4 regions of the Comamonas antarctica genome follow, and region 3 is predicted to be linked to each of the others. Evidence: predicted binding sites of a transcription regulator. Region 3 holds the regulator's gene; each other region holds the start of a gene.
The links. The regulator LexA, encoded in region 3, represses DNA repair genes until DNA is damaged. The targets are predictions, from matches to a motif close to ACTGTATNNNNATACAGT.

Region 1 (7,371 bases), 1.2 Mb from region 3:
TCGGGCGAGACGTAGCGCACGAAGTAGATGCCGCGGCTGCGGTCGCGGTCTTCGACGGTGAAGCCGGTGCGGTCGAGCGCCAGGCCGACACGGCGCCAGGCGCGGTCGAAGCCTTCGTCCAGCAGCACCACGGGCACGTTGTCGACGGTGTCCATGCGCGCGCTGGGCGCGGGCGGTGCCGACTGCACCGAAGCCGCGGCGGCTTGCGACTGCTCCTGGCTCACACCCAGCCGGACCATCATGCGGCGCAGGAACTCGGTCTCCAGCTCCGTGTCGGCGGGGCGCGGCTGCCATGCCGTCGAGTCCTTGGCCTGCGTCGAATAGACCTCGATCATGCCGCGGTGGGTGACGTAGATCTCGGTGCCGCCGTCAGGCTTGCGCTCCAGGCGCGTGCGGAACTTGTCGCGCTCGCCGGTGGAGTACAGCGAGTCGAAGACCTTGCCCAGCGCCGCGCGGATCACGTCCTGCGGCAGCTTGGCGCGGTTCTCGGCCCAGTCGGTTTCCATGATGCCGAGCTTGGCATCTTCCTGCACCAGCACGAAGCCGTTTTCCAGCCAGAACTCGCGCACCGGGTCCCAGAGCTGGTCGGCGGGGCGCTGGATCACGAGCCAGCGTTCGGTGCCCGCGCGCTCGATGCGCACGTCGCCGATGTTGCTGACCACGGTCTGCGCGCCGGTCGGCGCCTTGGCCTGGCCCGCCTGCATGGCGTTGGCCGAGACCACGCCGCCGGGAACGGCGTAGCGCGAGTCGCGCGTGAGCTGGCTCAGGTCGGGCGGGACTTCCAGCGTCGGCGCCTTGGTGGCGCTCTTGTAGTCGATCTTTTCCGGAGTGAAGGTGGTGCAGGCAGAAAGCGCCATGGCCAGGCCCAGCAGGCCCAGACGTGCAGTAGTTGGTTTCACGCGAATAATCCTAGGTGCTCTGATAAGTGGGAACGCGGGCTCAGATCAGCGCCGCGGAGCGCAGCGCGCCCTCGACTGCGTCCACATGTTGGGGGCTCAGGTCGGTCATTGGCAGGCGCATCGTAGCGCCGCACAGGCCCATGCGGGCGACGGCCCATTTCACGGGAATCGGGTTGGCTTCGATGAACAGGTTCTTGTGCACCGGCATCAGCTGCAGCTGGATCTGCATCGCGCGCTGCACGTCGCCGGCCAGGGCCGCCTTGCACAGCTCGCTCATCAGGCGCGGCGCGACGTTGGCGGTGACGCTGACGTTGCCATGGCCGCCGCAGAGCATCAAGGCCACCGCGGTCGGATCGTCGCCCGAATACACGCCGAAGCCGGCGGGCACATCGCGGATCAGCCATTGCGCGCGCTCGATGTTGCCCGTGGCTTCCTTGATGCCGATGATGCCCGGCACCTGCGCCAGGCGCAGCACGGTGTCGTGCTGCATGTCCGCGACCGAGCGGCCGGGCACGTTGTAGAGAATCGTCGGCAGGTCGCCCACGGCTTCTGCAATCGCCTTGAAGTGCTGGTACTGGCCCTCTTGCGTGGGCTTGTTGTAGTAGGGCACGACCTGCAGCTGGCTGTCGGCGCCGACGGACTTGGCGAACTGCGCCAGCTCGATGGCTTCGCGCGTGGAGTTCGCGCCGCAGCCGGCCATGATGGGCACGCGCTTGGCGGCCTGCTCGACGGCCACGCGAATGATCTCGCAGTGCTCTTCCACATTGACGGTGGGGGATTCACCGGTGGTGCCCACCACGCCGATGCAGTCGGTGCCTTCGGCGATATGCCAGTCGATCAGTTTGCGCAGGCTCGGGTAGTCGACGCTACCGTCTTCGTGCATGGGGGTGACGAGGGCAACAATGCTGCCGGTGAGAGCGACGGTGGAAGAGGTCATGTCCGCAGTTGAAAACGGGAAAGGGACATTCTAACGAGTGTCCGCAACCCTGAGTTGGCTCACCCGGGCATCCCCGGGGAGGAGACGGTTTCCGGATGCAAAAAGTGCCGGCTCACAGCGCTGCCGGCACGCCGGCGCCGGGGGCGGGGCGCCGCGCGGCAATGCGCTGCACGCAGCGCGGCGGGCCGTCGAGGAAGCCGTCTTCATAGGCCACGACCTGCAACTCGCCGGCGCAGGCGCGCAGCAGCTCGCCGGGCTGCAGCAGGAAGTCGGGGCGCGAGGGCTTGCCAAAACGTGCATTGCCATCGGCAAAGGTCTCGTACAGCAGCACGCCGCCGGGCGCGACGCTGGCCACCAGCGTGGGCAGCAGCGCGCGCCAGAGATAGTTGGTGACCACGACGGCGGCAAACTGCGTGCCCGGCAGCGGCCAGGCGCCGCCTTCGATATCCGCGCAGACGCGCTGCGCCGATGCCGGCAGCGCGGCCAGCGCGTCGGCCGAGCGGTCGATGCCCACGCAGGGATGGCCGCGCTGCGCGAACCAGTGCACATGCCGGCCCTGGCCGCAGGCGACGTCGAGCACCGTGCCGCCTGCGGGCACGAGATGGCTGAAACGCTGGATCCAGGGCGAAGCGTGAAAAGGCGTGTGCGTCATAACGGGGATTTTCCCGCACGCCTGCAATATCCGCTTTCTTGGAAACTGGCGCGACCCAGCAAGGGGGCAGCGAGCAAGGGCCGCCCCGCAGCGAGGCTGCCGTCCCCCTCCACCGAAGGTTGAGAGGGGGAAGCGCCGAAGGCGCTCAGGGGGTGCTTTAAAAACACGCCCAGACCTGGTCGGCCATCAAAATCATGAAGTCCGGGTCGGTGTAAAGACCAAACACCGCCGCCAGCACCAGCGCGATCAGCACGCCGCCCAGCACGCGCAAGCCGCGGCGCCGCAGAGGCAGTGCTTGCTGCGCGGCCATGGCTCAGGCCGCCAGCGGGCGGCGCTGCAGCGCCGCCTCGCGCACCGGCAGGTTGATCAGCGCGGCAAAGATGCCCAGCGCGATCGACAGGTACCAGACGATGTCGTAGCTGCCGCTGCGGTCATAGAGATAGCCGCCCAGCCACACGCCAAGGAAGCTGCCGACCTGGTGGCTGAAGAACACGAAGCCGCCGAGCATCGACAGATGCTGCACGCCGAAGATCTGCGCCACCGTGGCATTGGTCAGCGGCACCGTCGACAGCCACAGGAAACCCATGGCCGCCGAGAACGCGTACACCGACCAGGGCGACAGCGGCACCAGCAGGAAGGCCACCGTCACCACCGAGCGCGCGAGATAGATGCCCGCCAGCAGATAGCGCTTGGGGAAATGCTGGCCCAGGTTGCCGGCCAGGTAGGTGCCGAAGATGTTGAACAGGCCGACCAGCGCCAGCGAATAGCTCGCGACATGCGGCGCCAGGCCGTAGTCCTTGAGGTAGCTGGGCATGTGCACGCCGATGAACATCACCTGGAAGCCGCAGACGAAGTAGCCCGCGGTCAGCAGCAGGAAGCTGGGCGTGCGGAAGGCCTCGGTCACGGCCTGCGCCACGCTTTGCTCGCGCGGCGCGCTGCTGCGGCCGGCAAGGCCGGGCTCGCGCAGGCCGAAGGCCAGCGGCACGATGATCAGCACCAGCATGGCGAGCACCAGCAGCGCATTCGACCAGCCGATCTGCGCGATCAGCGCACCCTCGACCGGCACCATGAAGAACTGGCCAAACGAGCCCGTGGCCGCGATCACGCCCATGGCCCAGGAGCGCCGGGCGGCGGGAATCTGCCGGCCCAGCACGCCGAACACCACGGCGTAGGTCGTGCCAGCCTGGGCCACGCCGATCAGCAGGCCCGCCGTGAGCGCAAACCACAGCGGCGTGCTCGATAGCGCCATGCCGGCCAGCCCCAGCGCATAGGCCGCGGCGCCGGCCAGCAGCACGCGGAACGCGCCAAAGCGGTCGGCCACCATGCCGGCAAAGATGCCCATGATGCCCCAGGCAATGTTCTGGATGGCAATGGCCATCGCAAAGGACTCACGGCTCCAGCCCATCTCCTGCGTGATCGGCTGCAGCCACAGCCCGAAGCCATGGCGTATGCCCATCGACAGCGTGACCACTGCGCCCCCGCACAGCAGCACCTGCATCATGGAAATTGGTTTTGATAATGTTTGTTGCATGATGACGCGACTGTAGCCAAATTGACCCCAGGCTGCTGGCAACTGCGCGACCTCCAGGGTTGCTGTTGCCGTCGATCCTGCAAGGCTTGCGAGGCCATGCTGTGTGTCCATACAGCTTTCGCCGCCGCGCCGCACTACAATCCCAGCCCATGGCAGCTAAACCTTCATCCTCCTCCACGAGTGCTTACTCCGAAGGCTCGATCCGCGTGCTCAAGGGCCTCGAGCCCGTCAAGCAGCGGCCGGGCATGTATACGCGTACCGACAACCCTCTGCACATCCTGCAGGAAGTGGTGGACAACGCGGCCGACGAAGCGCTGGCCGGCTACGGCAAGAAAATCAAGCTCACCCTGCATGCCGACCATTCGGTCAGCGTGGAGGATGACGGCCGCGGCATTCCCTATGGCATGCATCCCGAAGAAAACGCTCCGGTGATCGAGCTGGTGTTCACGCGCCTGCATGCGGGCGGCAAGTTCGACAAGGGCCAGGGCGGCGCCTACAGCTTCTCCGGCGGCCTGCATGGCGTGGGCGTCTCGGTGACGAATGCGCTGTCCACGCGCATGGAAGTCACGAGCTACCGCGACGGCAACAGCGCGCGCCTGGTGTTTGCCGGCGGCGACGTGGCCGAGCCGCTGCAGGTCCAGCCGCTCGCCAGTGGCGAGCGCAAGCGCGGCACCACGGTACGCGTGTGGCCCGATGCGAAGTATTTCGAGACCGCGCAATTGCCCATGGGCGAGCTGGTCCACCTGCTGCGCAGCAAGGCCGTGCTGATGCCCGGCGTCACGGTGACGCTGGTCAACGAGAAGACGCGCGAAACCCAGACCTGGCAATACAAGGGCGGCCTGCGCGACTATCTGCAGCAGAACCTGCATGGCGAGCCGGCCATCCCCATGTTCGAGGGCGAGGGCTTTGCCGACCGCCACAACGACAGCTTCGCCGAGGGCGAGGGCGCGGCCTGGTGCGTGGCCTTCACCGAAGACGGCGCGGCGGTGCGCGAGAGCTATGTCAACCTGATTCCCACGACCGCCGGCGGCACGCATGAGAGCGGCCTGCGCGATGGCTTGTTCCAGGCGGTCAAGAGCTTCATCGAGCTGCATTCGCTGCTGCCCAAGGGCGTGAAGCTGATGCCCGACGACGTGTTCGCGCGCGCCAGCTATGTGCTCAACGCCAAGGTGCTCGATCCGCAGTTCCAGGGCCAGATCAAGGAGCGGCTGAACTCGCGCGATGCCGTGCGCCTGGTCTCGGGCTTCGTGCGGCCGATTCTCGAGCTCTGGCTCAACCAGCATGTCGAATGGGGCAAGAAGCTCGCCGAACTGGCCATCAAGGCCGCGCAAAGCCGGCAGAAGGCGGGCCAGAAGGTGGAAAAGCGCAAGGGCTCGGGCGTGGCCGTGCTGCCGGGCAAGCTCACCGACTGCGAAAGCCGCGATACCGCGCACAACGAGGTGTTCCTGGTCGAGGGCGACTCGGCCGGCGGCAGCGCCAAGATGGGCCGCGACAAGGAAACCCAGGCCGTGCTGCCGCTGCGCGGCAAGGTGCTCAACACCTGGGAAGTCGACCGCGACCGGCTGTTCGCCAACAATGAAATCCACGACATTTCGGTGGCGATCGGCGTTGATCCGCACGGGCCGAACGACGCGCCCGACCTGTCGGGCCTGCGCTATGGCAAGGTCTGCATCCTGTCCGATGCCGACGTCGACGGCTCGCACATCCAGGTGCTGCTGCTGACGCTGTTCTTCCGCCATTTCCCCAAGCTGGTCGAGGCCGGACATATCCATGTGGCGCTGCCGCCGCTGTACCGCGTCGACATACCGGCGCGCGCCAAGAAGCCCGCGGCCAAGGTCTATGCGCTCGACGACAACGAACTGGCGGCGATTCTCGACAAGTGCGCCAAGGACGGCGTGGCGCGCGAGAAGTGCCAGGTCAGCCGTTTCAAGGGCCTGGGCGAGATGAACGCCGAGCAGCTCTGGGACACCACGCTCAACCCCGACACGCGCCGCCTGCTGCCGGTGCAGCTGCTGAACCTCGATTTCGCGGGCGCCGAAGGCGTGATCACCAAGCTCATGGGCAAGGGCGAGGCCGCGGCCCGGCGCGAGCTCATGGAACTGCATGGCGACGCCGTGGAAGTCGACATCTGAGCCACGGCTGCCGCAACCCAAGCCTGCACCATGTCCTGCCCCGCCCCCTCCCTGGCATTGCCGCAGCGCCGCTTCGGCCCGCGCCTGCTGGCGGCGGCACTGCTGTGCCTGGGGCTGGCAGCGGGCACGGCGCGCGCCGACCTGTGGGCCTTTGTCGATGCGCGCGGCGTCACGCACTTTGCCGCCGAGCAGCTCGATGAGCGCTATGCGCTGTTCTTTCGCGGCCCGCGCTTCGACTCGGAGCGCGACATGGCCGCGGCGCCGATGGATCCTGATACCGAGTTGGCAGCGCGCTCGCGCGTGCAGTCGTATTTCGACATCCTGCCGGCCTACAAGAGCGTGCGCCCGCACCTGCGGCGCGCGGCGGAGCGCAGCGGCGTCGACTATGCGCTGCTCAAGGCAGTGATCGCCACCGAATCGGGTTTCGATGCGCAGGCGGTCTCGCCCAAGGGCGCGCTCGGGCTGATGCAGCTGATGCCGGCCACGGCCGAACGCTTCGGCGTGGCCGCCACCGCGGCGCGCAGCCTGGCGCAGCAGCTGCATGATCCGGCCGTCAACGTGCCCGCGGGCGCGCGCTACCTGCGCCATCTGCTCGATCTGTTCGACGGCCGGCTGGAGCTGGCGCTGGCCGCCTACAACGCGGGCGAAGGCGCGGTGCGCCGCGCGGGACTCAAGATCCCGCCGTTCCGGGAAACCCAAAACTATGTGAAGACCGTGCTGGCGCTGTACCGCCAGCTCCAGCCGCTGGCACCGGGCGTCGCTACGCCGGGCGTCGCCACGCCGGCCGCCGCAGTGCGCCGCGCCGCCGGCGTGCCCGATGATCGGTCCCCACGCATCCGCATGACGCTGCCCCCGGGCAGCGCCGGCGCGACTTTCGACGAGAAACGAGAACAATGAGCGATCAAGATACCCTGGACCTGGCAGTGCAATCCAATGGCGATGCACTGGACCTCGGAACCTATGCCCAGCGCGCCTACCTCGAGTACGCGCTGTCGGTCGTCAAGGGCAGAGCCCTGCCCGACGTGTGCGACGGTCTCAAGCCCGTGCAGCGGCGCATTCTCTACGCGATGGACCGCATGGGCCTGAGCCATTCGGGCAATACCGTGCCGCGCCCGGTCAAGAGCGCGCGCGTGGTCGGCGATGTGCTCGGCCGCTTCCACCCGCATGGCGACCAGTCGGCCTATGACGCGCTGGTGCGCATGGCGCAGGACTTCGCGCAG
Region 2 (7,371 bases), 920 kb from region 3:
CGCCAAAGCGCTTCACGATGGCCGGATCATGCATGACATCGTGCACCGCCTTGAGCAGCTTCTCGCGCACGTCGGCGGGCAGGCCCGGCGGCGCGACCAGGCCGATCCAGGTGGGAAACTCGAAGCCCGGAATGCTTTCGTTCATCGCCGGCACGTCGGGCAGTTGCGCCGAACGCTGCGGCGAGCTCACGGCAATCGCGCGGATCTTGCCGGCCTTGATGTGCGGCAGCATCACTGACAGGCCGGCGAACGCATAGTCGATATGGCCGCCCAGCAGGTCGGTCAACAGCGGAGCCGCGCCCTTGTAGGGCACATGTTCGGTCTTCAGGCCCTTGGCCAGCGACAGCTGCGCGCTGTTCACATGGCCGGCCGAGGCCGTGCCCGCCGAGCCGTAGGATGCCTTGGGATGGGCCTGCAGATAGGCCACCAGCTCCTGCAGGTTCTTCGCCGGCACATCGTTGCGCGTGACCAGGATCTGCGGCGTGGTCACCAGCAGGCTCAGGTAGTCGAAACCCTTGAAGGTGTCGAAAGGCAGGTTCTTGACGATCAGGTGGTTCACGGCCTGCGAGTCCAGCGCTAGCATCAGCGTGTGGCCGTCGGGCTTGGCGCGGTGCAGGTCGGTCGCGCCCAGCGCGCCGCTGGCGCCGGGCTTGTTGTCGATGACGACGGACTGGCCCAGCCGCTCCCCCAGCGCATTGCCGATGGTGCGCGCGGTCTGGTCGACGGCGCCGCCCGGCGCGAACGGCACGATCAGGCGGATGGGCTGGCTTGGATAGCCCTGGGCCAGCGCGGCGGCCGGCAAGCCCAATGCCAATGCGGCGCTGGCGCAGGCCAGCCAGGAACGGCGATCGATCATGTTTGTCTCCTTGGTATGGATATGCCGCGGCCGACAGCGCCCCCGCGCAGCGGCCGCACTGTGCTCAACGCGTTGCGGCCACCAGGCCGCCATCGACGACGATTTCGGTGCCGGTGACATAGCGGCTTTCATCGGCCACGAGAAACAGCACCGCATGCGCGGTGTCCCAGCCGGTGCCCATGTGCTTCATCGGCACCTGGTTGTTGCGGTGGTCGATAAAGCCTTGCGTGTCGCCCTGGGCGTACTTCTGCGCCAGTCCCTCGATCAGCGGCGTATGCATCAGGCCCGGTACCACGCAGTTCAGGCGTATGCCTTCGGCCGCATGGATCACGGCCGTGGTGTGCGTGAAATGCAGCAGGCCCGCCTTGGCCGTGGCGTAGGCCACCTGCGGCTTGCCGACATAGCGCAGGCCGGCCACCGAGGAGACGTTGACGATGGCGCCGCCGCCCTGCGCGCGCATCTGCGGGATCACATGCTTGCAGGACAGGAAAGTACCCTTCAGATTGACCTGGAGCTGCGCGTCCCAGACCGCCTCCTCCATGTCCACCGGCCCGCCGGGCTGAGACAGCCCGACGTTGTTGACCAGGATGTCGATGCGCCCGAAGCGCTGCAAGCAGTCGGCGACGACGCGCGCGACCTCGTCGGCGCGCGTCACGTCGCAGGCGTCGACATGGCAGTCGCCGCCCTCCTGCGCCACGAGGCGCTGCGTCTCCTGCGCCTGCTCCAGGGACAGGTCCGTGCCATACACCTTTGCCCCCTGGCGCGCGAGCAGCACCGCCGTCGCGCGCCCGTTGCCCCAGCCCTGCGCGACCGCGCCGCAGCCCATCACCAATGCCACCTTGCCTGTCAGATCCAGCACCTTGTCTCCTTTGTCGGCATCTTCTCGAAGCGCGCCGGGCGGCGCCCGCGGGATGCATGGATCGATGCTACGGCGCCACCATATATTTTTGAAATTCTTTATTGCTCGCAATTTATAGAATCAAGGCATGAATATTCCGCCGCGCCAACTGCGCATGTTCCTGGCCCTGTCCGAGTCGCTGAACTTCAGCAAGACCGCCGAGCAGCTGTTCATGACCCAGCCCTCGCTGAGCAAGGCCATCCGCGATCTCGAGCAGACGCTGGGCCTGCCGCTGTTCGAGCGCACCACGCGCAGCGTGCAGCTCACGGCAGGCGGCCAGCGGCTGGCGGCCATGGCGCGCTCGGTGATTGGCGAATACGATGCCGGCTTGCAGCGCATGCTGTCTTCCGCGGGGCAGGAGGCACGCCAACTGGCCATTGCCTCCCTGCCCTCGCTGGCCACGGTCATGCTGCCCGCGGTGTGCACGGCGCTGGAGCGCGAGTACCCGGAGCCGCACATCACCATCCATGACTGCTCCAACGGCGCCTGCGTGCAGCGGCTGCTCGACTGCCAGGTCGACTTCGCACTCGCGTCGGTCGCGCCCTCGCACCCCGCGCTGCTTTACGAGGAGGTGCTGCGCGACCGCTTCGTGCTGCTGTCGTGCGGCCCCTGGCGCAAGCGTTTGGGGCCGCGCCTGCAGCTCGACGACCTGTCCGGGCTGCCGCTGATCACGATGACCGATGCCAGCACGGCGATGCGCTACATGAGCGCCGCCTTCCTGCAGCGCGGCATCGAGTTCCGCCCGAAGATGCAGCTCGATCAGGTCGGCACCATTGCGGGTTTCGTCAAGGCGGGGCTGGGCATCGCGGTGCTGCCCTATCTGGGCATGATGCCGATGCAGACCCTGCGCGGGCTGCAGGTCTCGGAGATCGCCGACGGGCCGGTGCGCTCGGTGAGCATCGTCACGCGCCGTCTGGCCACGCCCACGGCCATCGCGCAGCAGGCCATGGCCGCGGTGCGTGCCGTCGGCGTGGGACTGATGGAGAAGCACGCGGGCTGGATACTCCCGCCCACGGCCGGCCGCCAGTCCTAGCTACAGAGGCAGTAGCAAAGCAGCCTCCATGGATTTGCCGAAGGGGCCGAAACATGTAGTTATGTACAGTAGCGCCATGTTCACCCCGGTTGAGATCTCCGGCCTTCCCGTTGCCGGCAGCCGGTCCGGCAAATCATGACCGCGTCCATTCCGGTGCCGCCGCACCGCTATTACTACCTGCACAACTTCGAGCGCGCGCTGGCCTGGATCGCGCAGCGCTACAGCGACCTGCTCGACAGCGCCGAGCACGACTTCCTCGCGCAGTTCGCGGCGCTGCCGCCGCTGTCGCGCGCGCTGCTGGTGCGCATGCTGATGCGCCGCGGGCCGTGGTTCCGCGCCTCCAAGCTGGTCTACGAGGAAATTCCCGAAGTGTCTGCGGCCGCCGACCCGCTGCTGGCGCTGGGCTGGCTCGACACCCAGGCGCCGATGCTGCTCGAAGAACTGTTCGACCTGCACACCAAGGGCGAGCTGGCCACGGTGTTTGCGGGCGCCGAGCGCGGCGGCGGCACGCGCAAGTCGGACTGGCTGCTGGCGCTGGGCAGCCAGCATGCCGAGCCGCGGCGCTATGCCGAATGGCATCCCAAGGCCGCGGAGCCGGTATGGCGCGTGATGCTGGGCGCGCTCAGCGAGCGCCTGCGGCTGATGTTCTTTGGCAACCTGCACCAGGACTGGACCGAATTCGTGCTGGCCGACCTGGGCGTGTTCAAGTACGAGAGCGTGGATTTCGATGCGTCTTCACGCGCTTTCCAGACACGCGAGGACATCGACGCCTACCTGGCGCTGCAGGCCTGCCGCGAGGCCCTGGAGGAAGGCGGCGACGCCGCGGCCCTGCGCCAGGCCATCGAAGCCTGCCGCAGCAGAAACCCCTGGCTGGAAAAGCGCCGCGCCAAGCTGCTGCTGCGCCTGGGCAACGCCTGCGAGCGCGCGGCCGAGTGGGACGAAGCGCTGCTGACCTATGCGCAGTGCAGCTATCCCGGCGCGCGCCACCGCTACATCCGCGTGCTCGAACGGCTGGAGCGCCATGAGGAAGCCTTGCAGCGCGCGCTGGCCGCGCAGCAGGCGCCCGAAAGCGATGAGGAGCAGCAGAAGCTGCTGCGCATGCTGCCGCGGCTGCAGCGCAGCCTGGGCCAGGGCCCGCCTGGCCGGCGCCCGGGCGCGGCACGCGCGCTGCTGCGCCTGCGCACGGACATCGAGCTCGACCCGCCCGCGCTGCCGATGTCGGTGGAATACGTGCTGCGCCAGCACTGGCACAGCGACGCGAGCCCGGTGTTCTATGTCGAGAACGCGCTGGTCAATTCGCTGTTCGGCCTGCTGTGCTGGCCCGCGATCTTCGCGCCGGTGCAAGGCGCGTTCTTCCACCCGTTCCAGAGCGCCCCCGCCGACCTGAGCGCGCCCGACTTCGCGCAGCGCCGCGCCGACGAGTTCGCGCGCTGCCTGGCCCTGCTCGATGCGCCCGACTACATGCAGGTCATCTGCGAGCGCTATGCCGACAAGCAGGGCGTGCAGTCGCCGTTCGTGTTCTGGGGCGTGCTGACCGAGCCGCTGCTCAGGCTGGCGCTGGACTGCATCAGCGCCGCGCATCTCAAGCTGCTGTTCACGCGGCTGATGGCCGACGTCAAGGCCAACCGCACCGGGTTTCCCGACCTGGTGCGCTTCTGGCCCGGGGAAAAGCGCTACGAACTGGTCGAGGTCAAGGGCCCGGGCGACAAGCTGCAGGACAACCAGATCCGCTGGCTCGAATACTGCAGCGCGCATGGCATTCCGGTCAGCGTCTGCCATGTGCAATGGCGCAGCTGCGGGGCTGCGCCGTGAGCTATACCGTCTCGGTGCGCACGCTGTGCGAGTTCACCGCCAAGCAAGGCGACCTCGACATGCGCTTCACGCCCGCGCCCACGGCGCAGCAGGGCATCGAGGGCCATGCGCTGGTGCAGTCGCGCCGTGGCGCCGAATACGAGGCCGAGCTGCCGCTGCAGGGGGTGTACGAGACGCTGCGCGTGCGCGGCCGCGCCGACGGTTTCGACGCGCAGGCCGGCCAGCTCGAGGAGATCAAGACCTACCGCGGCAACCTCGACGCGATCCGCGCCAACCACCGCGCGCTGCACTGGGCCCAGGCCAAGGTCTACGGCCATATGCTGTGCGCCGGGCGCGCACTGCCGCGGCTGAAGATCGCGCTGATCTACTTCAACATCACGACGCAGAAGGAAGACGCCATCGTGCAGGCCTTCGAGGCCGCCGAGCTGCAGGAATTCTTCACGCAGCAATGCGCGCGCTTCCTGCATTGGGCGCAAAGCGAGGATGCGCACCGCAGCGCGCGCGATACGGCGCTCGCGGCGCTGAGCTTCCCCTGGGGCGCGTTTCGCGCGGGCCAGCGCGCGCTCTCGGTCGCGGTCTACCGCTGCGCGCGCGCGCCCGAGCCCGGCAGTTGCCTGATGGCGCAGGCGCCCACGGGCATAGGCAAGACCATAGGCACGCTGTTTCCCATGCTCAAGGCCTGCCCCGACCAGGGGCTGGACCGGATCTTCTTCCTGACCGCCAAGGGCACGGGCCATGGGCTGGCCACGCAGGCGCTGGATCTGGTCAATGCCAGGCTGCAGGCCGACGGCGCCCCGCCGCTGCGCGCGCTGACGCTGCAGTCGCGCGAGAAAAGCTGCGAGCACCCCGACAAGGCCTGCCACGGCGACTCGTGCCCGCTGGCCAAGGGCTTCTACGACCGCCTGCCTGCGGCGCGCGCCGCGGTGCTCGGCGTGCGCGCGGTCTGGGACAGCGCGCGCCTGCGCGAAGTCGCGCTGGCCCACGAGGTCTGCCCCTACTACCTTACGCAGGAAATGGCGCGCTGGAGCGACGTGGTCGTCGGCGACTACAACTACTTCTACGACGGCGCGGCCATGCTGTACGCGCTGACCCAGGCCCACCAGTGGAAGGTCGGCATCCTGGTCGACGAAGCGCACAACCTGCTCGACCGCGCGCGCAGCATGTACACCGCCGAACTCGCGCCCGGCTCGCTGGCCGCGGCGCGCAAGCATGCCAAGGGCCGCATCCGCAAGTCGCTGGATGCGCTCGGCCGCGCCTGGACCGACATCCACGCGGGCCAGGAGGATGGCTACCAATGCCACGCCCAGGTGCCGCTGGACTTCATGGCCGCGCTGCAAAAGGCCGTCTCGCTGATTGCCGAGGCCAATGCCGACATACCGATGCTGCCCGGCGACCCGGTGCTGGCGTTCTATCTCGAGGCGCTGCAGTTTTCCGTGCTCGAGGAAAAGTTCGACGACCATGCGCTGTTCGATGTCACGCTGGTGCCCGCGCAAGGCCGGCGCAAGCGCGCGTCGGTGCTGTGCATCCGCAACGTGATTCCCGCGCCGCACCTGCTCGCGCGCCACGCGGCCGCGCATGCCACGGTGCTGTTCTCGGGCACGCTGAGCCCGGCGACGTTCTACCGCGACACGCTGGGCATGCCCGAAGACACGGGCTGGATCGACGTGCCCGCGCCGTTCAAGGCCGCGCAGCTCGCGGTGCACATCGTGCGCGATGTCTCCACGCGCTACCAGGACCGCGAGGCCTCGGTGGCGCGCATCGTGGCGCTGATCCGCACGCAGTACGGCAAGCGCCCGGGCAATTACCTGTGCTTCTTCAGCAGCTTCGACTACCTCGAGCGCGTGGCCGATGCGCTGTGCGCCCAGCCCGATGCGCCGCCGGTCTGGCGCCAGGTGCGCGCCATGGGGGCGGACAGCCGCCAGGCCTTCATCGACCGCTTCCAGCCCGGCGGCCACGGCATTGGCTTCGCGGTTCTGGGCGGTGCCTTCGGCGAAGGCATCGACCTGCCCGGCGACCGGCTGATCGGTGCGTTCATCGCCACGCTGGGCCTGCCCCAGCTGAACCCGGTCAACGAAAGCATGAAGCGCTGCATGCAGCAGCGCTTCGGCACCCGCACCGGCTATGACTACACCTACCTGTTCCCCGGCCTGCGCAAGGTGGTGCAAGCCGCGGGGCGCGTGATTCGCTCGGAAAGCGATACCGGGGACTTGTTTCTGATGGACGACCGGTTCGGGCGGGACGAGGTGCGCAGGTTGATGCCGGGGTGGTGGGGATAAGCCAGACCGGCTTTCAGCGCAGGCCGGGAGGTGCCCTCTCGCGCCGCATCGGCCACAGCCTGGGCTGCAGCATGGCAGCCGCTGCGCACCAGCGTGTTTCATCCCTGCAAGCCTTCATTTCACCGATGAAACCCGCCACGGTGATACGGCCACGCGCGGGTGCAGCGAAAGCGGTAAAACCCTGTCAATTCAACGACTTGCAGGGGTAGTGGTTTACCCTGGTTCGGACTGGCATGCGGTTTGCACCTTGGCTTGCAATACCAACGACTCCAGGAGACCTCGATGATCTTGCACCGCCGCCATCTGATTGCCCATTCCCTTGCGCTGCTGGCCGTGGCCCCGCTGGCCCATGCCGCCGACGCGGCCGACAGCTGGCCGACCCGTCCGATCCGCCTGGTCGTGCCCTTCGCCGCCGGTGGCGCCAATGACCTCATGGCACGCTCGGCCGCCGAAGGTGCCTCCAAGGTGCTGGGCCAGCCGGTGGTGATCGACAACC
Region 3 (7,371 bases):
GTGGCCGCGCTGACCCAGGGCCTCGCGGGCCTGGCGCAAAGCCGCCCCGACAGCGTGCTGATCATCAGCGCCGACGCCACGGCGCCGCACCAGGCGGTGATCTCCGTGATGGAGGCCGCGCGCCGCACAGGCCTGGCGCAGATCACCTTCGCGACGCAGTCGTCGCAGGCCCAGCGGCGTTGAGCACGCGCCGGCCGCCCGAGACTTCCATGCCCTTGGACCTGCGCACAGCCTGGCAGCGGCGCGGTGCGCTCGCCTGGGCCCTGTGGCCGGCGTCGCTGCTCTATGGCGCCCTGGTGCGCACGCGCCGTGCGCTGTACGCCGCGGGCCTGCTGCGCCAGCAGCGCGCCGGCATTCCCGTCATCGTCGTCGGCAACGTGATCGTGGGCGGCGCGGGCAAGACCCCGGTGACGCTGGCCGTGGTGCGCCACCTGCAGCGGCGCGGCCTGGCGGTGGGCATCGTCTCGCGCGGCTACGGCCGCAGCACCGGCGACTGCCGCGAGGCTACCGCCGACAGCACGGCGGACAGCGTCGGCGACGAGCCCGCGCTGCTGGCGCGGGCCAGCGGCGCTCCGGTGTTCGTGGCGCGGGCCCGCATCGATGCCGTGCGCGCGCTGCGTGCGCGTTACCCGGCAACGCAGCTCATCGTCTGCGACGACGGCTTGCAGCACCTGGCGCTGGCGCGCGATGTCGAGCTGTGCGTGTTCAACGACGAAGGCACGGGCAACGGCTTCCTGCTGCCTGCAGGCCCGCTGCGCGAGCCGTGGCCGCGCGAGGTCGACCTGGTGCTGTATGCGGGCCCGCGTCCGAACGGCACCGCCCCCGCATTCGCGCTGCGGCGTGCGCTGGCCAGCCATGCACACAATGCGCGCGGCGAACGCATCGCGCTGGCGGCGCTGCGCGGCCAGCCGCTGCACGCGCTGGCCGCCGTGGCCCGGCCCGCCGATTTCTTTGCCATGCTCGCTGCCCAGGGGCTGACGCTGGCCCGCGCCGAGGCCCTGCCCGATCACTATAATTTTGCGAGCTGGAGCGGCAAGGACGGCGCCGCGGCCGCGTTGATCTGCACGGAAAAAGACGCGGTCAAGCTGTGGACGCGCCACCCCGAGGCCTGGGCCGTGCCGCTGGAAATCTCCATTGCCGAAGGATTTTTTCCCGCGCTCGACCAGGCACTGTCTCTATCATCGAATCACTGATCATCATTTCCAACCGCCATGGACGCCAAATTCCTCGAACTGCTCGTCTGCCCCGTCACCAAGGGCCCACTGACTTTTGACCGCGAGCGCCAGGAACTGGTCTCGCGCAGCGCACGCCTTGCCTACCCGGTGCGCGACGGCATGCCCATCCTGCTGGAAAACGAGGCGCGCACGCTGACCGACGAGGAACTCGAAGCGTGACCGCTGCCGCGCCCGCCCACGCCGCGCCCGCGCTGTTCGCCAGCAGCGGCTTCACGGTACTGATCCCAGCGCGCATGGCGTCGAGCCGCCTGCCCGACAAACCGCTCGCGGATATCGCCGGCCTGCCGATGGTGGTGCGCGTCGCGCAGCGCGCGCTGCTGAGCCAGGCGGCCAAGGTCGTGGTCGCCGCGGACGACGCCCGCATCGTCGCGGCCTGCGAGGCGCATGGCGTGCAGGCGCTTCTAACCCGTACCGACCATGCAAGCGGCAGCGACCGGCTCGCCGAAGCCTGCGAGCAGCTGGGTCTGGACGGCAGCGATTGCGTGGTCAACGTCCAGGGCGACGAGCCGCTGATCGATCCGCAGCTGATCGACGCTGTGGCACAGGTGTTGGCGCAGGTCCCCGAAGCCAGCATGGGAACAGCTGCGCACCCGATTGCCACGCTGGACGACTGGCGCAACCCGAACGTGGTCAAGGTCGTCCTTGACGCACAGGGTCTGGCGCAGTATTTCAGCCGCGCGCCGATTCCGTTCGCGCGCGACCATGCCGACCAGGCATGGTGGAACGATGCTGCGGCACTGGGCGGCCACGCCGGCTTCGCCCCGCTGCGCCATGTCGGCATCTACAGCTATCGCGCGGGGTTCCTGCGCAGCTTTCCCCATCTTGCTGCCGCGCCCACCGAAGCCATCGAGGCATTGGAGCAGCTGCGCGCCCTATGGCACGGCCACCGCATCGCGGTGCATGTCACGCACGATGCACCGGGTGCGGGCGTCGATACCCCTGCCGACCTGGCACGCGTGCGCGCGCTGCTGGGCTGACCCAGGGCTTGAAGGGCAAGGCGATATCCCTGCGCGGCAGCCATGCTTGGCGCCGCAAGAGACGTCCATTTCACAGATAACAGAAAATACGAAAATCTGAGGGAAGGATTGCACCTACAGCGTGCGCTGGCGTGGCGCCTGTCACGAAACCATCACGCGGTAGGTCCCATCGCGGTGCACGCGTGCTATCCTTGCCGCGAAAAAACGCGACATGGACCCGGCCGGCTCGGCTGCCCGCCGGGTCATTTGTTGCCCAAAAGAATTTCAACTCTTCGAGGATTTCCATGAAACTGATTTTGTTGGGCGCGCCCGGCGCCGGCAAAGGCACACAGGCTGCTTTCATCTGCCAGAAGTACGGCATCCCGCAGATCTCCACCGGCGACATGTTGCGCGCGGCCGTCAAGGCCGGCACGCCGCTGGGCCAGCAGGCCAAGGCGGTGATGGATGCAGGCCAGCTGGTCAGCGACGAGATCATCATCGGCCTGGTGAAGGAACGCATCCAGCAGCAAGACTGCGCCAACGGCTTCCTGTTCGACGGCTTCCCGCGCACCATCCCCCAGGCGGACGCAATGAAGGCCGCCGGCGTCAAGCTCGACTACGTGCTGGAGATCGACGTGCCGTTCGAGGCCATCATCGAACGCATGGGCGGCCGCCGCTCGCACCCGGCTTCGGGCCGGACCTACCACGTCAAGTTCAATCCGCCCAAGGTTGCCGGCAAGGACGACGAAACCGGCGAGGAACTGGTGCAGCGTGAGGACGACAAGGAAGAAACGGTGCAAAAGCGCCTGCAGGTCTACAGCGATCAGACCCGTCCGCTGGTCGACTACTACCGCCAATGGGCCGAGCAAGATCCGGCCCAGGCGCCCAAGTACCGCGCCATCAGCGGCATGGGCTCGGTGGAGGAAATCACCGCGCGCGCGCTGCAGGCCCTGGCCGAGTGATCGCCAGCCCGGCGCGGTATTCGCCGCTTCTGGAAAACAGGCCGCGCCTTCTGGCAGCGGCCTTTTTTGTGCCGCGCGCTCGCCGCGTCAGGCACTGCGCGCCAGCAACGCGAGCTGCAGGCTGATGCGTGCCTTGAGCGGCGGCAGATCGACCGGGCGCAGCACCGGCGCATCCAGCGCCCCCTGCGGGCCTTCGGACGCCAACACCAGCTGCCCTTCGGCGCAGCGCGTGCCCATCCAGACCGGCACGCCGGCCTGCAGGGCGCGCCGCAGCGCGGCCTCGAGTGCATGGTGCAGCGTGCCGTTGCCCGTCGCGGCCACCACCAGGCCCTGTACACCGTGGGCCAGCAATGCATCGACCGCGCGGCCATCCGCACCCGCGTGGCTGGTCACCAGCTCGACCCAGGGCCATGGGCCTGCTGCGGCCAGCGCCGCGATGCTGCCCTGCCATGCGGCAGCGCTGTCGGCGCAGGGGCGCTGCTGCCAGCGCACGCGCCCTTCCTCGACCCAGCCCAGCACGCCCAGCCCGGCCGACGAGAATGCATCCACGCGATACGGGTGGAGCTTGCGCACGGCCCGTGCGCCATGCACCGTCCCCGCTGCCACCACGAGCACGCCCGCGGCCTGCGCATCGACGGCGCAGGCCACGGCATCGCGCAGGTTCTGCGGACCGTCGGCCAGCAGCGCTGTGGCGGGCCGCATGGCACAGGTCAGGACCACAGGTTTGCCGGTGCGTGGCAATACCTGCTCCAGGAACCAGGCGGTTTCCTCCAGCGTATCGGTGCCGTGGGTGATGACCAGCGCACGCACGTCATCACGCGCGAGCCAGTGGGCACAGCGCTGCGCCAATGCCACCCAGGTCGCGTTGTCCATGTCCTTGCTGTCGACCTGGGCGACCTGCTCGGCCAGCAGGCCCCCGCCGGCCACCTGGGCCAGGTCGGGCACCGCCGCCAGCAATTGCTCCACCCCGAGCTGCGCCGCCGTATAGCCGACCGCCTGCGATGCATGGGCTGCCGTTCCCGCGATGGTGCCGCCTGTGGCCAATATCACCACATTATTTGAATTGCCCACTTGCGGCTCCTTGAAAACTGGTGAAAAATACAGTCACTGTATAAAAGAACAGATTGATAGCAGCTTGCCGTTGCAAGCCTCTTAAGGACCGCCATGCTCGACCACCCCAAGCTCACACCGCGACAGCAGCAAATCCTGGATCTGATCCAGTCTGCCATCGAGCGCACCGGAGCGCCCCCGACCCGCGCAGAGATCGCTGGCACGCTGGGCTTTCGCTCCGCCAATGCCGCCGAGGAACATCTGAAGGCCCTGGCACGCAAAGGCGTGATCGAACTGGTCAGCGGTACGTCGCGCGGCATCCGCCTGCGGCATGACACCGTGCGCAACATCAACGCGGCGCGCGGCGCGAGCTTCACTTCGCCGCTGGCCGCGGTGGCCTCGCTGGTGCTGCCGCTGGTCGGCCGCGTTGCAGCCGGCTCGCCCATCCTGGCGCAGGAGCATATCGACCAGACCTATGCGGTCGAGCCCACGCTGTTCCAGGCCAAGCCCGACTACCTGCTCAAGGTGCGCGGCATGTCCATGCGCGACGCCGGCATCATGGATGGCGACCTGCTGGCCGTACAGGCCAGCCGCGAAGCGCGCGACGGACAGATTGTAGTCGCGCGCCTGGGCGACGAAGTCACGGTCAAGCGCCTGCGCCGCACGCGTACCGGCATCGAACTGCTGCCCGAGAATCCCGATTTTCCGGTCATCCATGTCCGTCCCGACGAGCCATTCGCCATCGAAGGTCTGGCCGTGGGCCTGATCCGCAACACCCTGTTCATGTAACAGGCGCGCTTTCCCTCGCAGGGCCGCTGGCCCATGCATTGCACCCCTCGACCTTATTGGTCGAAGCACGGCTGCGGCCGTCGTAATCACCTTGCTGGAGATATCACATGCAATTCGCTTTGCAGGCCCTGCCTTTCTCGCGCCACGCCCAAAATGACATGCTTTTCGGCCATGCCCCGGTCGCGCACGGCCTCACCTCCCTGCCGCTGCGCAGCGCTTCGATGCGCCAGGTACGGCATCCCGTACGCCAGGCGCGCCCCTCGGCGGTCCATGGCGGCGTGCGCATCCTGCGCAACGAGGGCCAGACCCAGGGCGGGAGGCTGCTGATCTCAGGCCGCATGGCCGATGTCTGCGCCGCGCTCAACCGGCTGGATTTCAACGAATACGCCTGCGGCTGAAGCCGCTCCAGGTGGACTGCGGGTCAGCGGAAAATCCGGTTGCTACACTCTTGCACTGCACGTTTCGAACAGCCCTTCGGGCCTTCTTGTTCCATGCACTCGTCCTTTCGCCTCTTTGCAGTAACCGGTACCCACCGCGGCGACCGCGCCTATCAGCAGGATCAAGTGGCGTTGCTGCAGCACGCACGCGTGCATGGCTGCGTGCTCGGAGTGGTGGCTGACGGCATGGGCGGACGCAGCGGCGGCCGCAAGGCCTCCGATCAGGTCATGCTGACCTGCCACCAGCTGTTCGAGCGCTATGACCCGGCCAGCGACGATGCGGCCCAACTGCTGCAGAACATGGTGCGGGAGGCGCATACCGTCATTCGCCTCACCGCGATCTCGGCAGAGCAGGAACCGCACAGCACCATGGCGGCGTTCCTGGTCCTGCCCAGCGGAGCATGCCACTGGGTGCATTCAGGCGATTCGCGCATCTACCATTTCGAGCAGGACAAGCTGGTGCACCGCACGCGCGACCACTCCTATGTCCAGTCGCTGGTCGACCGCGGCGAACTGAGCGAAGCCCAGGCGCAGGACCATCCGCATGCCAACATCCTGGCCGGCTGCCTTGGCAGCCACACTTTGCCACCGGCCACGCCGCACCACATCGAGCGGCTGGCGCCCGGCAGCACGCTGCTGGCCTGCAGCGACGGGCTCTGGCACTACTTCGACACCGAGGAGCTGGGCATGCTGCTGCAGGCGCTGGCACCCCGCGATGCGGCCGAATTGCTGGTGCGCCAGGCGCGCATGCGCGCGCAGGGTCGCGGCGACAATCTCAGCCTGGTCATCGTGAAAATCGAGGCGCGGTAAAAACCGCAATGCGGCTCGCGCCGCGGTGGCTCAGGGCGCGGGGGGCCGGGGCAGCGGCGCCGCTTTGGGCTTGTCCGATTCCGCGGCCTTGGCGCGCTGGCGTTCGCGGTTTTCCTGCGCCTCGCGCTGCTTTTCCTCATAGCGCTGGCGCGAGGCTGCGCGGCGCTCGGCCTCGCCGCTTTGCTTGCGGGACTGCTCGGCGGCATGTGCCTCGTTGCGCTGGCTTTGCGCCTGGGCACGCTCGCGCGCCTGCTGTGCGCGCTGGGCCTGCACCTCGACCAGGTCCTGCGCCGTGGGCGCCGCGGGCGTGGACTTGGGTGTGGACTTGGGTGGGGGCGCAGCGCGCACCGTGCTTTGGACGCCCGGCTGGGCGGGTGCCTGCTGGTTTTTTTCCTGGACCTTCTCTTCGATCGAATGCAGCCGTGCCGCCGACTTCTCGCGCCGCTCGACGGCGTTGATGGCACTTTCCTCGTCGCGCAAGGCATTGTCGGCCAGGCGCGCCTGGTTGCGCGCCTCGCTCAGGCAGTTCTCCACCGCAAAGCGCTGGTAGCAGACGGTTTCCTGCTGCTTGAGTCGCTGCTGTATGACCGCACGTTCGGCGGATATGCGCGCACGCGTCGCGTCGCGCTCGGCCTTCACGGTCGCGCGCTCGGCTTTGCTGGCCGTGGGCGGCAATTGCGCGGGCTGGGCCTGCGCCAGGCCCGCCGCCAACGGCAGGGCCAGCGCCACGGCAGTCGTGCGCAGCCATCGCGTTGCGGCAAAGCAAGGGAAAGACAGGCGGATCATGGGCATGGACCTCAGGTCAGGCTGGTGTCGACCAGGCGGTGCTCGAGCGACAGGAACTCCTGCGACTGCATCTCGTTGAGCCGCGAGACGGTGCGCGGGAACTCGTGCGCCAATGGACCTTCAGTGTAGAGCTGCTCGGGAGGCACTGCTGCCGAAAGGATGAATTTCACGCGCCGGTCGTAGAGCACATCGACCAGCCAGGTGAAGCGCCGCGCGGGCGAGGCCATGTTGACCGGCATGAACGGAACATCGGACAGCAGCACGGTGTGGAACTGGGTGGCGATCTCGAGGTAGTCGTTCTGCGAGCGCGGGCCGCCGCACAAGGTCTTGAAATCAAACCAGACCA
Region 4 (7,371 bases), on a different replicon from region 3:
ACGATGAGCTGGGTGACGCCATGCTCGTCTTCGAGCGTGATGAACAGCGTGCCCTTGGCCGTGGGCGGCTGCTGGCGCAGGGTGACGATGCCCGCGGTGCGGACCACGCGGCCGTCGGGGATACGGCGCAGTTGCTGCGAGGTCTTGAGCTTGTAGCGGTCGAGCCTCGGGCGCAGCAGTTGCATCGGGTGGGAGCGCAGCGTGAGGCCGGTGGCGGCGTAGTCCCAGAGCACTTCCTCGCCTTCGGGGGCCTCGGGCAGGTCGAGTGGGGCTTCGTCGATCTGCGCTGGCTTGAGCAGTTGCGGCGCGGCATGCAGCGCGGCGGCGTCCCAGACCTGCTGGCGGCGGTGGCCGGAGAGCGTGGCGAGGGCGCCGGCGGCGGCCAGGGCCTTCATTTCGGGTTGGTCGAGGCCGCAGCGCAGCGCGAGTTCCTGGGCGCTGTCGAACGGGGCCTTGTGGCGTTCCTGTTCGATGGCCCGGGCGCTGCTGCTGCGCAGGCTGGCCACCATGCGCAGGCCCAGGCGCACGGCGGGCTGGTGGTCGATGTCTTCGAGCGTGCAGTCGGCGTCGCTGTGCATCACGTCGATGGGGCGCACCGGCACGCCATGGCGGCGCGCGTCCTGAGTCAGCTGGCTCGCGGAATAAAAGCCCATGGGCTGGCTGTTGAGCAGCGCGGCCAGGAAGGCCGCGGGTTCGTGGCGCTTGATCCAGCTCGAGGCGTAGACCAGCAGCGCGAAGCTCGCCGCATGGCTTTCGGGGAAGCCGTATTCCGAGAAGCCCTTGATCTGCTCGAAGATCTGCTCGGCAAAGCTTTGTTCGTAACCGCGCTCCCGCATGCCGCCGACCAGCTTGTCATGGTATTTCTCCAGCCCGCCCTTGCGCTTCCAGGCGGCCATGGCGCGGCGCAGGCCGTCGGCCTCGCCGGGCGTGAAGCCCGCGGCGATCATCGCGATCTGCATCACCTGCTCCTGGAACACCGGCACGCCCAGCGTGCGGCCCAGCGCGTCCTTCAGGTCATCGTTGGGATAGGTCACGGGCTCCAGGCCCTGGCGCCGGCGCAGATAGGGGTGGACCATGCCGCCCTGGATCGGGCCGGGCCGCACGATGGCGACCTCGACCACCAGGTCGTAGAACTTTTCCGGGCGCAGGCGCGGCAGCATGCTCATCTGCGCGCGGCTTTCGATCTGGAACACGCCAATGGTGTCGGCGCGGCTGATCATCGCGTAGGTTTCAGGGTCCTCGGCGGGGATGTCCTGCAGGCTGAAGTCAAAGCCGCGGCGCCGGCTGATGAAGTCCAATGCGCGGCGGATGGCCGAGAGCATGCCTAAAGCCAGCACATCGACTTTCAGCAGGCCGGCGGCGTCGAGGTCGTCCTTGTCCCATTCAATGACGGTGCGCTCGGCCATCGAGGCGTTCTCCACGGGCACCATGCGGCACAGCAGGCCGCGGGTCAGCACGAAACCGCCGGTGTGCTGCGACAGGTGGCGCGGGAAGCCGATCAGCTGCTCGGTCAGCCGGATCAGCTGCTGCACGGCCAGCGTGCCGGTGGCGATGCCCAGCTCCTCGAAACGCTCGAGCCGGATGCTGTTGCCGTCGAACCACTGCTGGCCCTTGGCAATGGCATCGAGCGTGTCCAGATCGAAGCCCAGCGCCTTGCCGACGTCGCGGATCGCCGAGCGCGGGCGGTAGCTGGTCACGGCCGCGGCCAGCGCGGCGCGGTCGCGGCCGTATTTGCCGTAGAGGTACTGGATGACCTCCTCGCGGCGCTGGTGCTCGAAGTCGATGTCGATGTCGGGCGGCTCGTTGCGCTCCTTGGAGATGAAGCGCTCGAACAGCACCGACATGCGCGCCGGGTCGACCTCGGTCACGCCCAGGCAGTAACAGACCACCGAGTTGGCGGCCGAGCCGCGGCCCTGGCACAGGATATTGCGCGAGCGCGCGAACAGCACGATGTCGTAGACGGTCAGGAAGTAGGGCTCGTACTTGAGCTCGCAGATCAGCTCCAGTTCGTGTTCGATCTTTTCCTGCACCTTCTCGGGAATGCCGCGCGGCCAGCGCCGGCCCGCGCCTTCGTAGGTCGCCTGGCGCAGGTAGCTCGCGGCGCTGTGGCCCGCGGGCACGACCTCGTCGGGGTACTGGTAGCGCAGCTCGTCGAGGCTGAAGCTGCAGCGCGCCGCGACCTGCAGCGTCTGCGCCAGCAGCTCGGGCGGAAAGGTCTGCGCCAGCCGCAGCCGGCTGCGCAGGTGGCGCTCGGCGCTGCGCAGCAGCGCATAGCCGCACTCGGTCAGCGGCTTGCCGATGCGCGTGGCGGTGAGCACGTCCTGCAGCGGCTTGCGCGAGCGCACATGCATGTGCACATCGCCCACGGCCACCAGCGGCAGCGCCGTGAGCGCCGAGAGTTCGCGCATGCGGTGCAGCCAGAGCTCATCGTCGAGCCGGCGCACCAGGTCCACGCCGATCCAGCAGCGGCCCGTGAACTGGTTCAGCGTCCAGCGGCCCATGGCCTCGAGCTGGACATCGGTCGCCTGGCGCTCGGGGCACAGCAGCACCACGCAGTCTTGCAGCTCCTTGCCGCGGATCTGGCCCAGGTTCAGCGCGTACGTGCCTTTTTCCGAGGCGCGGCGCAGCTTGGTGATGAACTGGCACAGGTTGCCATAGCCGTTGAGGTTGCGCGCCAGCACCACCAGCGTGAACGGCGCTTCGCGCTCATGGCGCGGCGCGATGCAGAACTGCGCGCCGACCAGCAGCGTGATGCCGGCCTGCTTGGCCGCGACATGCGCGCGCACGATGCCGGCCAGCGAGCATTCGTCGGTGAGCGCAATCGCGCGGTAGCCCAGCGCCTTGGCGCGCGTGACCAGCTCATCGGGCTGGCTCGCGCCGCGCAGGAAGGTGAAGTTGGAGATGCAGCGCAGCTCGGCGTATTCGGGCAGGACCAGGTCCATGGCGCGCTTTCAAGCGTAATGACCGTGCAGGAACCACGCGGTCTCGTCGCCCGCGAGCCGCGCCTGGAAGACCCACAACAGCCCCGCATGCTCGCTGCGCGCGAGCCAGTAGTCGCGCTGCACATTGCGCGTGACTTCACGGCCATCTTGCTCGCCGCGGTGCCACCAGCCGCCTTCGACGCGGTCGGGGCCCAGCAGCAGTTGCAGCTTGCCCTGGTAGATCGGGCGGTGGTCGCGCTCGATCAGGCGCAGCGGTTCGTCCAGCACCCAGGTCGGCAGCGGCAGCCCATGCTGCGGCGGCGGCCTGGCGCCGCGGCGCGGCTCGGCGGCCGTCCACTGCTGCATCCATTCGAGGCGGTGGTCGGCGGTGAGCTGCGGCCGGCGGATGCAGTCCTCGCCCAGCCGCGCCTGGATGCGCTCGAGCGCGAGCCGCGTCGACGCGCCCTGGTGCGCGGCATCGGGAATCAGCGACCGGTTCTGCTGCGCGATCGGCTCGACGGCGCTGGCCAGCAGCTCCAGCTCGCCCGCGGGCGCAAGCAGCTCAAGCTGGTCCAGATGCTCGCCCAGCAGGCGCGAGAAATGCTCGGCGTTCTGCGTCGGCTCGGCGGTGCGTATGGTCAGCTCGCCGCCCGTGCCCGCGGCGCGCGAGCGCATGGAATCGTGGCACCAGCGCAGCGTGAAGGCCGTGGCGCCGAGCTGGCGCGCGGCCAGCCAGCCCGACATCAGCAGCAGCAGGCGGCGCGCGCCGAACAGCAGTTCGGGCGCATTCTCGACGCGCGCCATCAGCTCCAGCCGCGCCTGAAAAGTTTCGGGCAGGCGGATCCAGTCATAGGTTTCGGGGCGCAGGCCATAGGCCTGGTCCAGCGCCGTGAGCAGCGCGGCATCGAAGCGCCGCGCCATGCCGCCGCGCGGCAGCGCGCGCACCTGGCCCAGCGTGCGGCAGCCGACGCGCGCCAGCGTCGCCTGGTGGCGCGCGACGGCGCTCAGGTGTTCGAGCGGCAGGCCGTCGAGCATCTGCTGCAGCGGGCCGGCAAAGCCGTTCTCGACGCGCTGGCGCGCCAGCGCCAGCGCCGCCAGGCCGGTGGGCGCCCAGGCCACGAGCGCGCCGAGTTCGCGTGCGCCCGCGCCGACCCGTGCCTGCAGCTGCTCGGCGCCGCCAAACAGGCGCAGGCTGGCTTCGACTTCCAGCAGCACCGCTTCTTCGACCGCGGCCACGCGCGGCGTGAACTGCAGTGCCCAGAGCGCGAGCGCGGGCGGCTCAATGGGTGATGCGCTGTCGGGGCAGGGCAGGGGTAGCAGGGCGGCCCAATGCATGGAACACCTCCTGTGGCTGCACCCCGAATGCCGGCAACGCGTGCAGCCGCGGGGGAATGATGGAATGCAGGTTGCCAGGCATGGCGTCGAGCTGCAGCACGGCGTCGATGCTGGCGCCGCGGCGCTTGCGGATGCGCACCTCGAGGCCCCAGCTTTCGCCCAGGCCCACCGACAGCCGCAGCGGCGCGGGCGAGGCATCGCGCAGGGCCGACTCGGGGCGAAACAGGAACACCGGCGCATCGCAATGCAGCGCCTGCACCTGCAGCCGCCGCAACTGCTCGGGCCGCGCCTGCGGCAGCCAGGCCAGCACCGCGCCCGAAGCTTCGGACTTGATCAATTGCTCGGTGGCCCAGAGGCTGTCGGCCGGACCCTGTGCATCTATCCAGGTGAGCTGTTCCGGCGCCACGCCCAGCTGCGCCAGGCCCATCGCATGCGGGGCCTTGGGCGGCGCCACCAGGTAGATGCGGCTGTGGCGGTCGGCCAGCAGCGCCGGCAGCGCGGGCGCGAGCAGCCGCCATTCGCACAGCGCGGCCTGCGCCAGCAGCACTTCGCTCAGGCCCTGCGTGGGCCAGCCGCCTCCGGGCAGCGCCGCGTCCAGCGCCGCGAAACCCGTGGACAACGCGCGCCCGGCCGGCCCGCCGACCTCCGTGCCGCGCCAGACGGCCTGCGCCACATGCGCAGGCAACTGCCAGCGGTCAAAGCCGCTGGAGGAGGGGGGCAGGGTGTGGGCAGTAGCGTTCATGGTCGGATACTGTATTTAACCACAGTATATCGACCAGTTTCGGGTTTGTATCCAGTGCTGCGCTGGATGGGGCAAGCCGGGCAGCGCCGGAAAACGCTTTTTGCGCGCGGCTAAAGTGGAAAAAATCCCGTGAAAACAGCGCAAAGTATTTTTTCCTGGCAAAAGTAATGAAAATTCCGCCCAAAAACCGAAAAGTGGAATTTTTCAAACGCCAGAATCAGCAGCAGAGGACCGATATGACATTCCCCCGCATCACCGCCGCGCTGCTGCTGGCCCTGGCCAGCCTCAGCCATGCCGAGCCGCGCGTCCAAGTCGGCTTCTCTCCCGAGGGCTCGGCGCGCGCGCTGGTGCTCGAGACCATTGGCAGCGCGCGCCACAGCATCCAGATGCTGGCTTACGCGTTCCAGGCGCCGGACATCATGCAGGCGCTGGTCGCGGCGAAGCAGCGCGGTGTCGAGGTGCGTGTCGTGGTCGACAAGCAGCGCAATCTGGGCCGGGCCAGCCGCCAGGCCATGGACTTTGTGGTGCGCCAGGGCGTGGAACTGCGCATCAACGCGCATTTCCATATCCACCACGACAAGGCCATGATCGTCGACGGCAATGCGGTCCAGACCGGCTCGTTCAACTACGCCGCCTCGGCCGAGACGCTGAACTCGGAGAACGTGGTGGTCATGCACGACATGCCCGCGGTCACGGCGCAATATGCGGCGCACTGGCAGTCGCGCTGGGAGTTGGGGCAGCCCTATGGCGCAGCGCCTTGAGCCTGGCGGCAGCTTCGCCGCCACTGCATCAGGACAATGACGGATTCCGCTTCAATGAAAACCCCCACATGGTCTCGAGCTTCAGCGAAATGATTACAGCCCTCAAGTCCTGGGCCCATGCGCTCACTCCCGCAGGGAGTGCGCCATTCGATGCGGTGGCATGGTTCTCCCTGGCCTGCTACCTGGCCTTTGCCGTGATTGCCCTGCACTACGCGCTCAAGCCCTGGGCGGAAAAAGCGCTGTTTGCCAGCATGGCGGCCGCGACCGCGGCCTCGCTGTGGCTGCACCTGTCCCTTCTTCACTCGCCGGCCTACGTGGGGGAAGGCGCGCTCTGGCGCTTTGTCTCGCTGTCCCGGTATCTTCCCTGGGCCGTCATCGGCTTGGCCTGTGTGTATTGGCTCTACCGGATTTGCACGCGGCGGCGATGACGGCTATTGCTCCCCGCGGTACCTGACCGCCTCGACAAACGCCTGGAAGGCCGGCGAGGCCTGGCGCCGGTTGGGGTAGTAGAGGTGGTAGCCCTGGAAGCGCGGGCTCCACTCCTGCAGCACGCATTGCAGCCGGCCGGCGGCGATATGCGGCGCCGCGAGCTGCTCGGGCACATAGCCCACGCCCAGGCCGTCGAGCGCGGCGTTGAGCACATGCATGATGCTGTTGAAGACCAGCGGGCCTTCGCCCTTGACGGTAAAGGCCTGGCCCGCGTTTTCAAATTCCCAGGCATAGATCGCGCCCGAAGGGCGGTGGCGGATATTGATGCAGCGGTGCTGGGTCAGGCCATGCGGGGTCTGCGGCGGCGCGTGGCGCGCGAAGTAGCCGGGCGAGGCGACCACGACCAGGCGCCAGTCGGGGCCGATGCGCACCGCGATCATGTCCTTGCTGATGGCCTCGCCCAGGCGGATGCCGGCGTCGAAGCGCTCCTCGACCACATTGGTGAAGCCGTAGTCGACATACAGCTCCAGCCGGATATCGGGATAGTCCTCGAGGAATTGCGCCAGTAGCGGCCGCAGGCACAGCTCGATCTGGTCGTCGGTGCAGGTGATGCGCAGGCTGCCGCTGGGCTTGTCGCGCAGCGCCCCCAGCGCCTCGACTTCGGCGGCAATCTGCTCGAACAAGGGCGCGATGGCCTGCATCAGCCGTTCGCCGGCCGCGGTGGGCGCGACATTGCGCGTGGTGCGCGCCAGCAGGCGCAGGCCCAGGCGCTCCTCGAGCGCGCGCAGCGTATGGCTCAGCGCCGAGGGCGTGACGCCCAGCCGTGCCGCGGCCTTGGTGAAGCTCTGCTTGCGCGCGACGGCCAGGAAGGCCTGGAGGTCATTGACTTTGGGGGTGGCCATTGCTGAGATTTTCTCACAGGCGCATCAAGATTGCGGTGGCTAATCAAATCCGCATGGCTCCTGCACCATCGGGCTTTCCGATTTTCCCCACGGGGCACACGCATGACTTTTCCCGCCAACACCAGCGCCGCGCCTACGCGCCGCGATTTCGTCAAGACCGCCGGCCTGGGCCTCGCGGCGCTGGGCGCACTGCGCCAGACCATGGCCGCCGATGCGCCGCAATCCATTCCCGAAGGCGCGGACAACTTCTACCGCAGCCGCCGTGTGACGGTACAGAAAGT

Region 1: the regulator LexA is predicted to act here: its motif matches at 4,118-4,135, upstream of HUK68_RS13915 (DNA topoisomerase IV subunit B).
Region 2: the regulator LexA is predicted to act here: its motif matches at 2,840-2,857, upstream of HUK68_RS04165 (VRR-NUC domain-containing protein).
Region 4: the regulator LexA is predicted to act here: its motif matches at 5,007-5,024, upstream of imuA (translesion DNA synthesis-associated protein ImuA).

The regions. Positions count from the first base shown of each region.
Region 1 covers NZ_CP054840.1:3,012,511-3,019,881, reverse strand. The annotation lists gene bamC (NlpB/DapX family lipoprotein) at 1-899, opposite strand, end outside; gene dapA (4-hydroxy-tetrahydrodipicolinate synthase) at 940-1,836, opposite strand; gene HUK68_RS13930 (class I SAM-dependent methyltransferase) at 1,949-2,488, opposite strand; gene HUK68_RS13925 (hypothetical protein) at 2,646-2,798, opposite strand; gene HUK68_RS13920 (MFS transporter) at 2,802-3,989, opposite strand; gene HUK68_RS13915 (DNA topoisomerase IV subunit B) at 4,169-6,151, shown strand; gene HUK68_RS13910 (lytic transglycosylase domain-containing protein) at 6,182-7,048, shown strand; gene parC (DNA topoisomerase IV subunit A) at 7,045-7,371, shown strand, end outside.
Region 2 covers NZ_CP054840.1:875,062-882,432, reverse strand. The annotation lists gene HUK68_RS04180 (Bug family tripartite tricarboxylate transporter substrate binding protein) at 1-856, opposite strand, end outside; gene HUK68_RS04175 (SDR family NAD(P)-dependent oxidoreductase) at 921-1,715, opposite strand; gene HUK68_RS04170 (LysR family transcriptional regulator) at 1,843-2,787, shown strand; gene HUK68_RS04165 (VRR-NUC domain-containing protein) at 2,923-4,599, shown strand; gene HUK68_RS04160 (ATP-dependent DNA helicase) at 4,572-6,875, shown strand; gene HUK68_RS04155 (tripartite tricarboxylate transporter substrate binding protein) at 7,158-7,371, shown strand, end outside.
Region 3 covers NZ_CP054840.1:1,791,352-1,798,722, reverse strand. The annotation lists gene HUK68_RS08615 (ExbD/TolR family protein) at 1-183, shown strand, start outside; gene lpxK (tetraacyldisaccharide 4'-kinase) at 210-1,193, shown strand; gene HUK68_RS08605 (Trm112 family protein) at 1,212-1,394, shown strand; gene kdsB (3-deoxy-manno-octulosonate cytidylyltransferase) at 1,391-2,212, shown strand; gene HUK68_RS08595 (hypothetical protein) at 2,283-2,498, opposite strand; gene adk (adenylate kinase) at 2,497-3,153, shown strand; gene HUK68_RS08585 (asparaginase) at 3,241-4,224, opposite strand; gene lexA (transcriptional repressor LexA) at 4,318-4,992, shown strand; gene HUK68_RS08575 (hypothetical protein) at 5,100-5,390, shown strand; gene HUK68_RS08570 (PP2C family protein-serine/threonine phosphatase) at 5,484-6,239, shown strand; gene HUK68_RS08565 (hypothetical protein) at 6,270-7,025, opposite strand; gene zapE (cell division protein ZapE) at 7,037-7,371, opposite strand, start outside.
Region 4 covers NZ_CP054841.1:238,373-245,743, reverse strand. The annotation lists gene HUK68_RS20505 (error-prone DNA polymerase) at 1-2,942, opposite strand, end outside; gene HUK68_RS20500 (Y-family DNA polymerase) at 2,952-4,256, opposite strand; gene imuA (translesion DNA synthesis-associated protein ImuA) at 4,201-4,998, opposite strand; gene HUK68_RS20490 (phospholipase D family nuclease) at 5,235-5,759, shown strand; gene HUK68_RS20485 (hypothetical protein) at 5,849-6,187, shown strand; gene HUK68_RS20480 (LysR family transcriptional regulator) at 6,191-7,090, opposite strand; gene HUK68_RS20475 (alpha/beta hydrolase) at 7,193-7,371, shown strand, end outside.